3 regions of the Serratia ficaria genome follow, and region 2 is predicted to be linked to each of the others. Evidence: predicted binding sites of a transcription regulator. Region 2 holds the regulator's gene; each other region holds the start of a gene.
The links. The regulator LexA, encoded in region 2, represses DNA repair genes until DNA is damaged. The targets are predictions, from matches to a motif close to TNCTGTATGTACATACAGNA.

Region 1: a site for LexA is predicted at 2,737-2,756, ahead of dinB (DNA polymerase IV). Genes of this name have one in related genera too.
Region 3: a site for LexA is predicted at 3,315-3,334, ahead of rmuC (DNA recombination protein RmuC). Genes of this name have one in related genera too.

The regions. Positions count from the first base shown of each region.
Region 1 is NZ_LT906479.1:1,059,783-1,064,479, reverse strand. It holds gene pepD (beta-Ala-His dipeptidase) at 156-1,616, shown strand; gene dinB (DNA polymerase IV) at 1,660-2,721, opposite strand; gene CKW09_RS04945 (glycerophosphodiester phosphodiesterase family protein) at 2,898-3,794, shown strand; gene CKW09_RS04940 (putative T6SS immunity periplasmic lipoprotein) at 3,862-4,281, opposite strand; gene nqrM ((Na+)-NQR maturation NqrM) at 4,450-4,677, opposite strand; gene CKW09_RS04925 (FAD:protein FMN transferase) at 4,685-4,697, opposite strand, start outside.
Region 2 is NZ_LT906479.1:4,733,132-4,737,828, reverse strand. It holds gene plsB (glycerol-3-phosphate 1-O-acyltransferase PlsB) at 1-1,291, opposite strand, end outside; gene CKW09_RS22150 (diacylglycerol kinase) at 1,441-1,809, shown strand; gene lexA (transcriptional repressor LexA) at 1,910-2,518, shown strand; gene dinF (MATE family efflux transporter DinF) at 2,672-4,018, shown strand; gene CKW09_RS22135 (CsbD family protein) at 4,336-4,545, shown strand; gene zur (zinc uptake transcriptional repressor Zur) at 4,649-4,697, opposite strand, start outside.
Region 3 is NZ_LT906479.1:242,430-247,126, reverse strand. It holds gene ubiB (ubiquinone biosynthesis regulatory protein kinase UbiB) at 1-247, opposite strand, end outside; gene ubiJ (ubiquinone biosynthesis protein UbiJ) at 244-852, opposite strand; gene ubiE (bifunctional demethylmenaquinone methyltransferase/2-methoxy-6-polyprenyl-1,4-benzoquinol methylase UbiE) at 866-1,621, opposite strand; gene rmuC (DNA recombination protein RmuC) at 1,701-3,248, opposite strand; gene CKW09_RS01100 (DedA family protein) at 3,389-3,919, opposite strand; gene CKW09_RS01095 (tyrosine-protein phosphatase) at 4,008-4,697, opposite strand, start outside.

The DNA of each region.
Region 1 (4,697 bases), 1.5 Mb from region 2:
GTGTGATCAAGCGCTTAAACCGCACAATAGGGTGCGCGCACCCGCTGAAATAAAGTGATATTCTCTGGGGATCGTGCCGCCGCGCACAGATGCCCACTTACCCTAACCGCACGGTATTGCCGCCCCGCCGGACATGCCGTTACAGGAGACTTATAGTGTCTGAATTGTCTCAACTTTCGCCACAGCCGCTGTGGGATATTTTTGCCAAGATCTGCTCTATTCCGCACCCTTCTTATCATGAAGAAGCGCTGGCGCAGCACATCCTCGACTGGGCGAAAGAGAAAAACCTGCACGCCGAGCGCGACCAGGTCGGCAACATCCTGCTGCGCAAGCCCGCCACCAAAGGCATGGAAAACCGCAAGCCGGTCGCCCTGCAGGCGCACCTGGACATGGTGCCGCAGAAGAATAACGACACCCTGCACGACTTCACCAAGGATCCGATCCAGCCGTACGTCGCCGGCGAGTGGATCAAGGCGCGCGGCACTACCCTGGGCGCCGACAACGGCATCGGCATGGCGTCCGCGCTGGCGGTGCTGGCCGACGACAGCGTCGAGCACGGCCCGCTGGAAGTGCTGCTGACCATGACCGAAGAAGCCGGCATGGACGGCGCGTTCGGCCTGCAACCCAACTGGCTGCAGGCGGACATTCTGATCAACACCGATTCCGAAGAGGAAGGCGAAATCTACATGGGTTGCGCCGGCGGTATTGACTTCATCACCACCCTGCCGCTGCAGCGCGAAGCGGTGCCGGCCGGTTACCAAACCCTGAAGCTGACCCTGAAAGGCCTGAAGGGCGGCCACTCCGGCGCGGAAATCCACGTCGGCCTGGGCAACGCCAACAAGCTGTTGGCGCGCTTCCTGTTCGCCCATGCCAACGCACTGAAACTGCGCGTGCTGGATCTGAACGGCGGCACCCTGCGCAACGCCATCCCGCGTGAGGCTTCGGCGATCGTCGCCGTGCCGGCCGATCAGGCCGACGCGCTGAAAGCGCTGGGCCAGGAATACCTGGCGACCCTGCAGAACGAGCTCGCCGCCAAAGAGAAGAACATCACCGTATTGCTGGAGCCGTCCGACAGCAGCGCGCAGGCGCTGACCGCCGACAGCCAGCAGCGTTTCCTGGCGCTGCTGAACGGCACGCCGAACGGCGTGATCCGCATGAGCGACGCGGTGAAAGGCGTGGTGGAGACCTCGCTGAACGTCGGCGTGGTCACCACCAGCGAGAACGAAGCGGAAATCATCTGCCTGATCCGTTCGCTGATCGACAGCGGCAAAGACTACGTGGTCGAGATGCTGACCGCGCTGGGCCAGCTGGCCGGCGCCAAGGTGGCGCCGAAGGGCGGCTACCCGGGCTGGCAGCCGGACGCGGCCTCGCCGGTCATGAAGCTGGTGCGCGAGCTTTACCAGGACCTGTTCGACAAGACGCCGAACATCATGGTGATCCACGCCGGCCTGGAATGCGGGCTGTTCAAGAAGCCGTACCCGAACATGGACATGGTGTCGATCGGCCCAACCATCACCGGCCCGCACTCGCCGGATGAGCAGGTGCATATCGAAAGCGTCGGCCTGTACTGGAAGCTGCTGACCGCACTGCTGAAAGCGATCCCTGAACGCGCCTGACCGCCGCGTTTAACCGCATCAGGCCGGCTTTCGCCGGCCTTTTTCATTCCCACGGCAGCAGCAGCTGCCGCTCCAGCTGCGGATCCAGCAGCGTCACGTGCAGCCCCACCAGCCGCACGCCGCGCCCTTCCCGCCGCTCGCGCCACGCCTGCCGCGCCACCTCCAGCAGATCCTGCCGATTCAGCACCGGGAATACGTGCTCCTGGGTGGTTTGCTGAAAATCCTGAAACTTCAGCTTCACCCCCTGGCGGGCGATATGCAGATCCGGCTTCACCTTGCGCAGCCGCAGCTCCAGTTCGGGGTAGAGCTTATCGACAATCAGCGCCTCGCAGTCTTCCCAGTCGTGGATGTCTTCCGCCAGCGTGCGCTCCACCCCTACCGACTTACGCAGCCGCTCCGAGGAAACCTCGCGCAGGTCAATGCCCTGGCAGCGCTCCCACAGCACCCGGCCAAACTTGCCGAAGCGCTTGAGCAACAGCGCCAGATCGTACTGCTGCACGTCGGCGCAGGTGGTTAACCCCACCTCTTCCAGCCGCTTGGCGGTCACCTTGCCGACGCCGGGGATCTTGCTCAGCCGCAGCTGCTGCAAAAACGCCGGCACCTGCGCCGGCGTGATCACATACTGCCCGTTCGGCTTGTTCAGCTCGGAGGCGATCTTGGCGAGGAATTTGATTGGCGCGATGCCGGCCGAGGCGGTGAGGTTCAGTTCATCGGCGATCGCCTGGCGAATTTCCTGGGCGATCAAGGTTGCCGATCCGTTGCACTGGGGGCTGTCGGTAACGTCCAGATAGGCTTCGTCCAACGACAGCGGCTCGATCAGCGGGGTGTAGCGGGCGAAGATCTCGCGGATATGCAGCGAGGCTTCCTTGTAGGCCGCCATGCGGCCCGGCAGCAGGGTGAGATGCGGGCACAGTTTGAGCGCCATCGCCGTCGACATCGCGCTGTGCACGCCGTAGCGGCGCGCCGGGTAGTTGGCGGTGCTGATCACCCCGCGCCGATCGGCGCTGCCGCCAATCGCCAACGGAATATCGCGCAGGCTGGGATCGTCGCGCATTTCCACCGCGGCGAAGAAGCAGTCCATATCGACATGAATGATTTTACGCATCGCACCCTCCAACAATACTGTATAAGTATACAGTCAGTTATTGAAAGCTCAAGGCTCGGTTGGCTCGGGGAAAACGGCGTTTTCGCCAGATATTTTCGCGTTGTTAAAAAAGCTTAATTTTTCAATAGTATGATTTCCGCAGCTTCGCCATTCGCTTCCTCATAAAGGTATCCCGCATGATCAGGTTTTCCCGTTTGCTGTTGGCCTCCGCGCTGTCGCTCTGCGCGCTGGCCGCAGGCGCCGACGCCGGCCATGCGCCGGCGATTGTCGCCCACCGCGGCGGCACCGCCGATGCGCCGGAAAATACCCGCATCGCCATTGAAACCGCGCTGAAAAACGGCGCCGACGCCGTCTGGATCACCCTGCAGCAGTCCAAAGACGGCGCCATCGTGCTGTACCGCCCATCGGATCTGCAGGCGTTGACCAACCAACGGGGGCCGGTCTCCGCCTACAGCGCCGAGCAGCTGGCCAAGGCCGACGCCGGCTGGTCGTTCGCCAAAGGCGAGGCTCATCCGTTCCGCGGCCAGGGCATCGGCATCCCGCGGCTGGACGAGGTACTGAAGGCCTTCCCGCGCGTCACCTTCTATCTGGACATCAAATCGCCGGACGCCGATCCGGCGCGGTTCGGCAAAGCGCTGCTGGCGACGCTGCAGGAGACCGACAGCCTGAACCGCACCCGCGTCTACTCCACCGACGCCCGCTACCTGCAGGCGCTGCCGCCGCAGATCAAACGCTTCGAGAGCCGCGACCATACCCGCAGCCTGCTGGCCAATATCACTATGGCGCACCAGTGCGACGTTAAGCCGGGCGCCCCGCAGCCGCGTTGGTACGGGCTGGAGCTGAAGCGCGAAGTGGAGGTTGTGGAGAAATACACCCTGGGCGAGGGGCGCTCCAGGGCGTTTCTGACATGGGATAAGGAATCGATGGACTGCTTCCGTTCGCAAGGCCCGGCGCATATCATTCTGTTCGGCGTCAATTCGCCGCAGGAGTACCAGCAGGCGCTGGCGCTGGGGGCAGATGGGGTGATGGTCAACTCGCCGGCCGAGGCGAAAAGCTTCCGCAAGGCGAAATAAACCACCGGCTAACGGCATAAGGCGGTTCGACAAATCATCCTTATGCCTGCCTGGCTTTCAACGTCCGTTAGTGAGCAGGAACCACCTGGATGATGCCATTTTCATTGCGCACACTAAACCCAGCCCCGAATAGCCGGGCGGCAGGTTCAATGCCTTTACTTCGTTTCTCCCGCGACAACAGCGTCACCGATACCCCGTAAGACTTCCCGTCTTCGAATTTATAGTTAAAATCAGGAATGCATTTATCCGATGTTACCGCGGGCATCTCGTTATCAATGAAATTCTTGCCAAAGATAGCGTTGGCGTTGCCGAGTTCCTCGATAATAATGCCTGATAGCCGCTCATCGCCTTCAGGTTGAACCCGCACACAGACTTGATTATCAAAGGCAGTGACGTCGGCCGTGTAGTTCCTGGGCCTAGGATCGTTTATGTGCATGCAGCCGGAAAGCAACAAAGTCAGAGTTCCTGAGAAAATAATGCGGTTCATCCTGTTACCTCTGCTTAAGAAACTGAGAAAGCGTGCGCTCGTATTTGCCGATTATATTTTTATCCGTCACGCCCTGAAAATTCACGCCATTGTTAATCGTACCCAGCCAGATTTTCATGTGCCTTTCGGCAAGGCCCAATAAAAAACCCGACCTCGGCCGGGTTTTCGCTACAGAATGCGGTGCTTGTCCAGTTGCTCTCGCCGCAGCGCCTCTTTGGCTTCGCGCTTCTTGCGCGCGTCGCAGGGTTCCGGGCAGTCGCATACCTTGTCCATCCCCAGCGCGGTGATGCCGCCGCAGCTGCCCTGCAGGCTCTTGCGTTTAAACACGTAGCCCAGCGACATGCCGCCGATAATCAGCAGAAACAACACGAAGGTGGCGACAAATACCGTCAGCATAGCGGCCTCACGAACTCTTT
Region 2 (4,697 bases):
CTTCCATCACGTGCTCGTAGCCGATGTAGATAGGCACCAGGGTGATGGGACGGGTGCCGCCGCGCAGCATCGCCTGGATGGTCATCGACAGGGTGCCGGTCTTCGGTTCCAGCAGGCGCCCGGTGCGCGAGCGGCCGCCTTCGACGAAGTATTCCACCGAGTAGCCGCGGGTGAACAGTTCGCCGAGGTACTCGCGGAATACCGTGGAGTACAGCTTGTTGCCCTTGAAGGTGCGGCGAATGAAGAACGCGCCCAGGCGGCGGAAGATCGGCCCGGCCGGCCAGAAGTTGAGGTTGATGCCGGCCGCGATGTGCGGCGGCACCAGGCCCTGGTGATACAGCACGTAGGACAGCAGCAGGTAGTCCATGTGGCTGCGGTGGCAGGGCACGTAGACGATTTCGTGGCCGTCCTGCGCCAGCTGGCGCACGCGTTCGGCGTTGGTGACGTTGATGCCCTGATACAGCCGGTTCCAGGTCCAGCTCAGCACGCGGTCGGAGAGGCGCACGGTCTCGTAGGAGAAGTCGGCGGCGATCTCTTCCATCAGCGCGATGGCGTTCTGCTGGGCTTTTTCGTGGGAAATCTTCTTGCTGCGCGCCTCGTCCTCGACCGCTTTTTCGATCGCCTTGGACGCCAGCAGCTTGTTGAACAGATCCTGACGCGCCGGCAGGCTTGGGCCGACCGCGGCCAGGCGCTGGCGCGAGAAGTGCATGCGCGCCACGCGCGCCAGCTTCTGCGCGATGATTTTATCCGTGCCGTGTTCGGAGGCCATGCGGCGCAGCGAGACGGTATTGGAGAAGCGCACGAAGCTGTCGCGGCCGAGCCACAGCACGGCGAAGAATTTCTGCACGCCGTTCAGCAGGCGCAGATGCGGCGTGCCTTGCCCTTCGCGGCCCGGCGAGCGGCCAAACATCACCGAGACCGGCAGCATCTGGATGTCGAGATCCGGATTGTTGCGGTGCAGGTCCAGGTAGTCGTGGAACAGCTTTACCGACTCTTCCTTCGGCGTGTAGTAGCGGAACACGCGCGGGCCGTCGTGAATGAACACGTGGCTCGGCAGCACCGTGCCGTCAATTTCCAGCGGGTTGAGGGGGTCGGGCAGATCCTGCGCCAGGCACTGAGTGCGCAGCGTCAGCAAATCCGCCTTGGAATTATAAGGCAAAACATACAAAATCGGCCGTGAGGGATCCAACCCTAATTCCGTGACCGGATCTGAAGGGATAACCTTACTTCTTACCAACAATTTGAGTGGTAAATTCAATAATTTATAATAAATTTTACGCCAACCTGACATAACAACGTGAAGCCTCTTGTTAGCAATGCGCCGCAAGCATACCAGAAACCGGGTAGCAGATCTGTGGTGTTGGAAAACCGAGAGCCGATAACGCTGGCTGATCTAGACTCTTTTTATTATGACTTACCTCTGAGAAAGGCACCGAAAACATGGCGAACCAAGCAACCGGCCTGACCCGTATTATTAAAGCCGCCGGCTACTCTTATAAAGGACTTTCCGCCGCCTGGCAGCACGAGGCGGCGTTCCGCCAGGAGCTGGTGGCGACCCTGCTGGCCATCATACTGGCGATCTGGCTGGATGTGGGTGCGATAGCGCGCATTTTGTTGATCGGATCGGTGGCGCTGGTGATGATCGTCGAGATCCTGAACAGCGCGATCGAGGCGGTGGTCGACCGCATCGGCAGCGAGCATCATGAGCTCTCCGGCCGGGCGAAGGACATGGGGTCGGCGGCGGTGTCGCTGGCGATCCTGCTGGCGCTGTTCGTCTGGGGCTCGGTGCTGTGGCAACACTTCCTTTGAGCGGGGCGCTAATCCCTGATTTTTATTCATTCTTCGGTTCCCAATCCGCGCTTACCTGTATATACTCACAGCAAGACTGTATAAACAAACAGGGGGCGGAATGAAAGCACTAACTACCAGACAGCAAGAGGTCTATGATCTGATTCGCGATCATATTTCGCAGACGGGCATGCCGCCGACGCGTGCCGAGATCGCTATGCGTCTGGGGTTCCGCTCGCCAAATGCCGCCGAAGAACACCTGAAGGCGCTGGCGCGCAAAGGGGTGATCGAGATCGTCTCCGGCGCGTCACGCGGCATCCGCCTGCTGATGGAAGATGAAGAAGGCCTGCCGCTGATCGGCCGGGTGGCCGCCGGCGAGCCGCTGCTGGCGCAACAGCATATCGAAGGCCACTACAAGGTGGATCCTTCGCTGTTCAAACCGAACGCGGATTTCCTGCTGCGGGTCAACGGCATGTCGATGCGCGACATCGGCATTCTGGACGGCGATCTGCTGGCGGTGCACAAGACTCAGGACGTGCGCAACGGCCAGGTGGTGGTGGCGCGCATTGAGGACGAAGTCACGGTCAAACGCCTGAAAAAACACGGCAACGTGGTTGAACTGCTGCCGGAAAACAGCGAATTCCAACCGATCGTGGTCGATCTGCGTCAGCAGAATTTCACCATCGAAGGCCTGGCGGTCGGCGTGATCCGCAACGGCGACTGGATTTAACCGCCGCGCCCGAACGGTCGTCCCCCGATTTAAATCGCCCCTGCTTTGGGGCGATGTCATTTCTGATTCAATATCGTGCCCAATCGCTTTCAATGCGCAGCCGACACGCCTGCAGCTTGGTAAGATGAAGGGTATCCACGGGAACATTTCACCATGCGCCTGATCTCCGCCTTTTCCGCCTTCACCAGCGACACCGATAAAGCCCTGTGGCGTCTCGCCCTGCCGATGATTTTTTCCAATATTACCGTGCCGCTGCTCGGGCTGGTGGATACCGCGGTGATCGGCCATCTCGATAGCCCGACCTATCTCGGCGGCGTGGCGATCGGCGCCATGGCCACCAGCTTCCTGTTTATGCTGTTGCTGTTCCTGCGCATGAGCACCACCGGCTTGGCCGCACAGGCGCTGGGGGCGCAGAACCCGCAGGCGCTGGCGCGCGCCTTTATGCAGCCGCTGCTGTTGGCGGTGCTGGCCGGGCTGGCCATTGTGCTGTTGCGCCAGCCGCTGATTGATGCGGCGCTGGGGATCGTCGGCGGCGACGCCGAGGTACTGCGGCAGGCGCGGCTGTTTCTTGAGATCCGTTGGCTGAGCGCCCCGGCGGCGCTGGCCAATATGGTGATCCTCGGCTGGCTGCTCGGCGTGCAGTACGTGCGCGCGCCGGTGATCCTGTTGATCGTCGGCAACCTGCTGAACATCGTGCTGGATATCTGGCTGGTGATGGGGCTGGGCTGGAACGTGCAGGGGGCGGCGACGGCGACCGCCATCGCCGAATACGCCACGCTGCTGCTCGGGCTATGGCTGTCGTGGCGCGTGATGCGGCTGCGCGGCATTTCACCGCCGATGCTGCAGCAGGCCTGGCGCGGTAACCTGCGGCGCCTGCTGGCGCTAAACCGCGACATTATGCTGCGCTCGCTGTTGCTGCAGCTGTGCTTCGCCTCTCTGACCATTTTTGGCGCGCGCCTTGGCAGCGAAGTGGTGGCGGTGAATGCGGTGCTGATGAACCTGCTCACCTTTACCGCCTATGCGCTGGACGGTTTCGCTTACGCGGTGGAGGCGCATTCGGGCCACGCCTACGGCGCCCGCGACGACCGCCAGCTGAGGAGGATATGGCGCGCCGCCTGCCGTCAGGCCTGCCTGGTGGCCCTGGCCTTTGGCGCGGCTTACGCCGTTGCCGGCCAGCAGATCGTGGCGGCGCTGACCTCGCTGCCGGAGCTGCGCGCGTTGGCCAATCACTATCTGCCGTGGCAGGTGGCGCTGCCGTTGGTCGGCGTATGGTGCTACCTGCTGGACGGCATGTTTATCGGCGCCACCCGCGGCGCGGAAATGCGCAACAGCATGGCGGTGGCGGCGGCAGGTTATGGGCTCACCTTGTTCAGCGTGCCGCTGCTGGGCAACCATGGGCTGTGGCTGGCACTGGCGGTCTTTCTCTCGCTGCGCGGCCTCTCTCTGGGTTGGATCTGGCATCGCCACCGGGTGCGCGGCAGCTGGTTTTCAGCGACATAGTCGATGCTGAATGACGCAAAATCATTAATTTTATTTATGTTTTAATTCATATTTAGTTACATGTTTTCGTTGCCGAACTTAACCCGTTAGCAGGCTGTTTTTCGGCGTTTTCTACTGTTATACGAAGTTTGAATGGATTTAAATTCTGCTTACTTTTTATTTGTCGCTATCTGATTCTATACTTAATCATGTGGCTGGCGACGTGAGCAGGGGAGCGGCGCCCCTTTGGTTAGCGCATATAAACCATAAAAATTACTGAGTAATGCGCCCGGCCAGCAGGATCTGAAACTGATTCACCACAGGTTAACGGAGAGACTATGAACAAAGATCAAGCCGACGGTAACTGGAAGCAGTTTAAAGGGAAAGTGAAGGAACAATGGGGCAAGCTGACCGATGACGATCTGGCGGTTATCGAAGGGAAACGCGAACAGCTTGTCGGCAAAATCCAGGAGCGCTATGGCTACCAGAAAGAGGCGGCCGAGAAAGAAGTGAAGTCCTGGGAAGATCACAACAAGTATCGCTGGTAGCGCGACGGGCCGCTGCGGATTGCGGCCGGAAGCTGCCATTGATGGCCTGGCGTTTCCCCCCTTGGCGCCATGGCCGCAGGTACAGGGAGGTACCTGATCCCGCCTATTTCTTCTTGATGGCGATGCTGTGATCGTGTTCGCCGCAATCATGC
Region 3 (4,697 bases), 720 kb from region 2:
GGAACAGGTCACGGCGGGTCGACATCATCTGACCGAATTTGATCCACACCGGGCCCAGCTCCTGCAGCGCCAGCCGCAAACGCTCGCCCAGGGGTTTATCCTTGTGGCGATTCGGCATCCAGAACAGCAGCCGGCGGCCAAAGCGCAGCGGCAGGGTCAGCCGCATTTTAGGGATCAGTTCATCCAGACCATAGCTGAGAAAAACGCGGACGATCAAATACAGGCGGCGCAGTTCGCCAGGGGTCATCGCTTGCCCTCCAACTTGTCCATGCGGGCGAGCAGCGCTTGCGCGCTGCGGGTGACGGCGTCAACTTCCTCGTTGAACCACACCACTTCCAGCGGCCCCGGCGCCAGGCGCCATTCTTCGGTCAGGGTTTCCGCCACATCTTGTTGCCGACGCTGCACACCGGCCTTCAGCAGGCCGGCGCCTTTGCCCAGCGCCTGGGTAATGCCCTGCGCGGCGATATCGCCGATATAAGGCGCCAGCCATTCGGCCGGATCCCATTCCGCCAGATCCAACAGCCCGACCAGCTGTTGCACCACCTGGATGTCGCCTTCCACCGTCAGCTCGCCGCTGCGCATCAGCACTGGCAACTGTTGGCGATCGCGCAGCTTGAGCAGCGCCGGAATGCGGCTGCGCACCTTGCAGTCGGCGTCGTCTTCGGACTGCCCCAGCACGTCGACCCGCAGCTCGCTGAACACCAGCACCAGCGGCGAGGCCAGCTCTTCCAGTTCGATACGCAGCACCTTGCCCGCCAAGCGCTGCCGGGCGGCTTTCATGCTGCGGTCGCGAAACAGCAGGCTGTTCAGCGAGGTTTCCAGCGCCCCGGTCAATAGCGGGGTAAACAGCATCGGCATATTCATATCAGAACTTGAAGCCCCGATGCAGCGCCACAATGCCGCCGGTCAGGTTGAAATAGGTCACGTTATCGAAGCCGGCGTTGCCCATCATGCCCTTCAGGGTTTCCTGATCGGGGTGCATGCGGATCGACTCGGCCAGATAGCGGTAGCTGTCCGGATCCTTCACCACCAGCTCGCCGATTTTTGGCAGCACGTGGAAAGAATAAGCGTCGTAGGCCTTGCTCAGCGGCGCCAGCAGCGGCTTGGAGAACTCCAGCACCAGCAGGCGGCCGCCCGGCTTCAGCACGCGGAACATCGAACGCAGCGCCTTGTCCTTGTCGGTCACGTTGCGCAGGCCGAAAGAGATGGTGATGCAGTCGAAGTAGTTGTCGGGGAACGGCAATGCTTCGGCATTGGCCTGCACATAGTTGATGTTGCCGACGATGCCGCGATCGCGCAGCTTTTCGCGCCCCATCTTCAGCATCGAATCGTTGATGTCCGCCAGCACCACCTGCCCCTGCTCACCGACCATGCGGGAGAACTTGGCGGCCAGGTCGCCGGTGCCACCGGCCAGATCCAGCACCCGCTGCCCGCGGCGCACGCCGCTGCAGTCAATGGTGAAACGCTTCCAGATGCGGTGGATGCCGAACGACATCAGGTCGTTCATCACGTCATACTTGGCCGCTACCGAATGAAAAACGTCCGCCACCATGGCCTGTTTTTCGTCTCTAGCGACGGTGCGAAAACCGAAATCGGTGGTTTCCTGCGGTTGTTCTGCCATTGTCCTGCCTGCTATTCAGTCAATTTTGTGGGGTTGAGTGTACCAGAACCCCAAGGAATACCCCACCTCGCCGCGGCGTTCAGCCATGCGAAACGGAGCCTGGTTCTTCGGCGGGATTGTCATCTTCCGCCTGCGGCACTGCGGCGGCCTCGTCGTCGTCCGCCGCCGCATCGGCTTCATCTTGCTGCGCGCCGGCCTGCTGCGCCAGCAGCGGGTTGATAGGTCGCTTCACTTCAACCCCCAGCGCGCGGAAGCCCTCGGTCTGGCCGATAAGATTACCACGGCCTTCGCTCAGTTTGTTCATCGCCTGGCGATAACTGCCCTGCGCTTTATCCAGGCTTTGCCCCAGCGCGGACATGTCGTCCACGAACAGCCGCATCTTGTCGTACAGCTTCGCCGCCCGGTCGGCGATGCGCTGGGCATTTTGGCTCTGATGTTCGTAGCGCCACAGGTTGGTGATGGTGCGCAGCGCCACCAGCAGCGTGGTGGGGCTGACCAGCATAATGTTGTGCTTGAGCGCCTCGCTGATCAATTCGGGCTCGCGGTCGATCGCCAACAGGAAGGCCGGCTCGACCGGAATGAACATCAGCACGTAATCCAGCGAACGCAGGCCGGGCAACTGCTGGTAGTCCTTGCGCCCCAGCAGCCGGATATGGCCGCGCAGCGAGGCGATATGCTCATTCAGCGCCGCTTCGCGCTCCGCCTCGTCTTCCCCGTTGAAATAGCGTTCGTAGGCGATCAACGACATCTTGGCGTCGATCACCACGTCCTTGCCCTGCGGCAGCCGGACGATGACGTCTGGCTGCATGCGGCTCTGGTGGTCCACCCGTACGTTGACCTGGGTTTCATACTCGTGGCCTTCGCGCAGGCCGGAGGCCTCCAGCACCCGGCTAAGCACCACCTCGCCCCAGTTGCCCTGGGTTTTATTGTCCCCCTTCAGCGCCTTGGTGAGGTTGATGGCTTCGCGCGCCATCTGCGCATTGAGCTGCTGCAGATTACGGATTTCGTGCGTCAACGTATGGCGCTCGCGTGCTTCCTGGCCAAAGCTGTCCTGCACCTGGCGGCGGAAGCCGTCCAGCTGTTCGCGCAGCGGCAGCAACAGGCGATCCAGGCTCTGCCGGTTCTGTTCATCCACCTTGCGCCCGCTGTGTTCGAAAATGCGGTTGGCCAGGTTTTCGAACTGCGTGGTGAGGCGCTGTTCGCTGTTGATCAGCAGGCGCTGCTTTTCTTCCGCCGCCATGCGGGTCTCCTCCAGACGGATGGTGACCTCGCGCAGTTCGGCTTCCTGCACGCCGTTGACCTCGCGCTGGGCGCGCAGCTCCTGATTGAGCAGTTCGCACTCGTTGCGCCAGTGATTGAGCTGTTGCAGCTTTTCGTGCCCGGCCGCCAGCTGGCTGTGCAAATTGCGCAGCTCCAGATCGCTCTGGCGCATCTGTTGTTCCTGGCGCTGCAGCGTCTCCTGCCGGGCCGTCGCTTCCTGTTGCGCCTGCAGCAGCGATTGCTCCAGCAAGCGCAGCTCGGTTTCATGCTGCGCGCCGGCCTGCTGCGCCCGCAGGCTGGCGATCAGCCACCCCAGCAGCATGCCGATAACCACCCCACCCATACCGTAAACCAGACTGGTATCCACCCTGCCTCCTGTTGCGCCTTGCCGTTCCGGCGTTTCACTCGCCCGTTGCCCGTCACGTTAAGGGGATGCTGTATGGATGTCCAGCCTGATTTTGCACGCTGCGGGCAATATTGCGCGCCGGCGCGCAACTCAGGCGAAAGTCAGCCCAACCATTGGCTTAACCACTTGATGCCGAACGCCCCGGGCGCCAGAATGCCAAACGCCCAGATCATCGCCGAAGTGATGTTCGCCAGTTGGAAATAGCGCTGCGGCATGCCGCATATGCCCCCCACCAGCGGCACCACGGCGCGCAGCGGGCCGAAGAAGCGGCCGATGAAAATGCCCACTACGCCCCAGCGCTCAAAAAACGCATGGCCGCGCGTCAATAACTGCGGATTGCGCGACAGCGGCCACATGTGCGCCACCCGGTCCTGATAGTGATAGCCGATCCAATAGGAGATCCAGTCGCCGAAGAAGGCGCCGGCGGCGGCGGCGGCCCAGATCGGCCAAAACGCGATGCCGCTTTCGCCGATCAACGCGCCCAGCGCCAGCAGGATCACCGTGGCCGGCAGCAGCAGCGACAAAAACGCCAGCGACTCGCCGAACGCCAGGAAGAAGATAATGGGAAGGGCCCAGCCCTCGTGCTGACGCACGACGTCGCTGACCCAGTTGATAACGTCATTGAGGCTCAATACGGGGCTCCTGATACGCGATATTCCACCGCCAAGGATACGCAATGTCAGCCGGAACGAGTTAAACCCCGGCTAAACATCAGGCGGTTTACTCGAGGTAAAACGCCTGCAGCGTTTCGCGCTGGGCCGCCCCCAGACCGTACTCCGCCTCCAGCCAGCGATCGGTAGAGCCGTATTGTTCGCGGATGCAGCTCAGGGCGGTCATCAGAAACTCTTCGCGCGCGCTCAGCACGTAGGCGAACTGCCCGAGCGCGGCCGCGTTCAAGCGGATCGACAGCTGATCCAACATCTGCTCGCGAAAGGTCGCCAGCGTGGTTTCGGTCAGCAGGTAATCTTCGGTCACCGTCGCTTCGTCGGCGCCCAGCGCAAACAGCACCAGCGCCGAACCTATCCCGGTGCGGTCTTTACCCACCGCGCAGTGCTGCACAATCGCGCCGTCGCCGGGGTTGCTCAGCAGCTGCGCCAGCCGCTTGTAGGCCGCATTGCCGAACGGCAGGCGGCGATACAGCTCCAGCATGAACGCCCGGGCGTCAAAGCCGGCCAGCGTTTCGCTGGTGAGCTTTTCCAGGTTGGCGTTGACCTCGTTGCTCAGCGGGTTGGCCGGCACGTGGTGATAATCGGCGCCGCGCCACAGGATATCCGGCTTGGCCTGCACCTCGTCGGCGTCGCGGTAGTCCAGCACCGATCGCACCGGCACGCCGGCCAGAAACTCGCAGTCTTTCTCCGTCAGCCGCTCGAGCGAGCCGGAACGGAACAGCAGGCCGCGTTTGATGCGGCG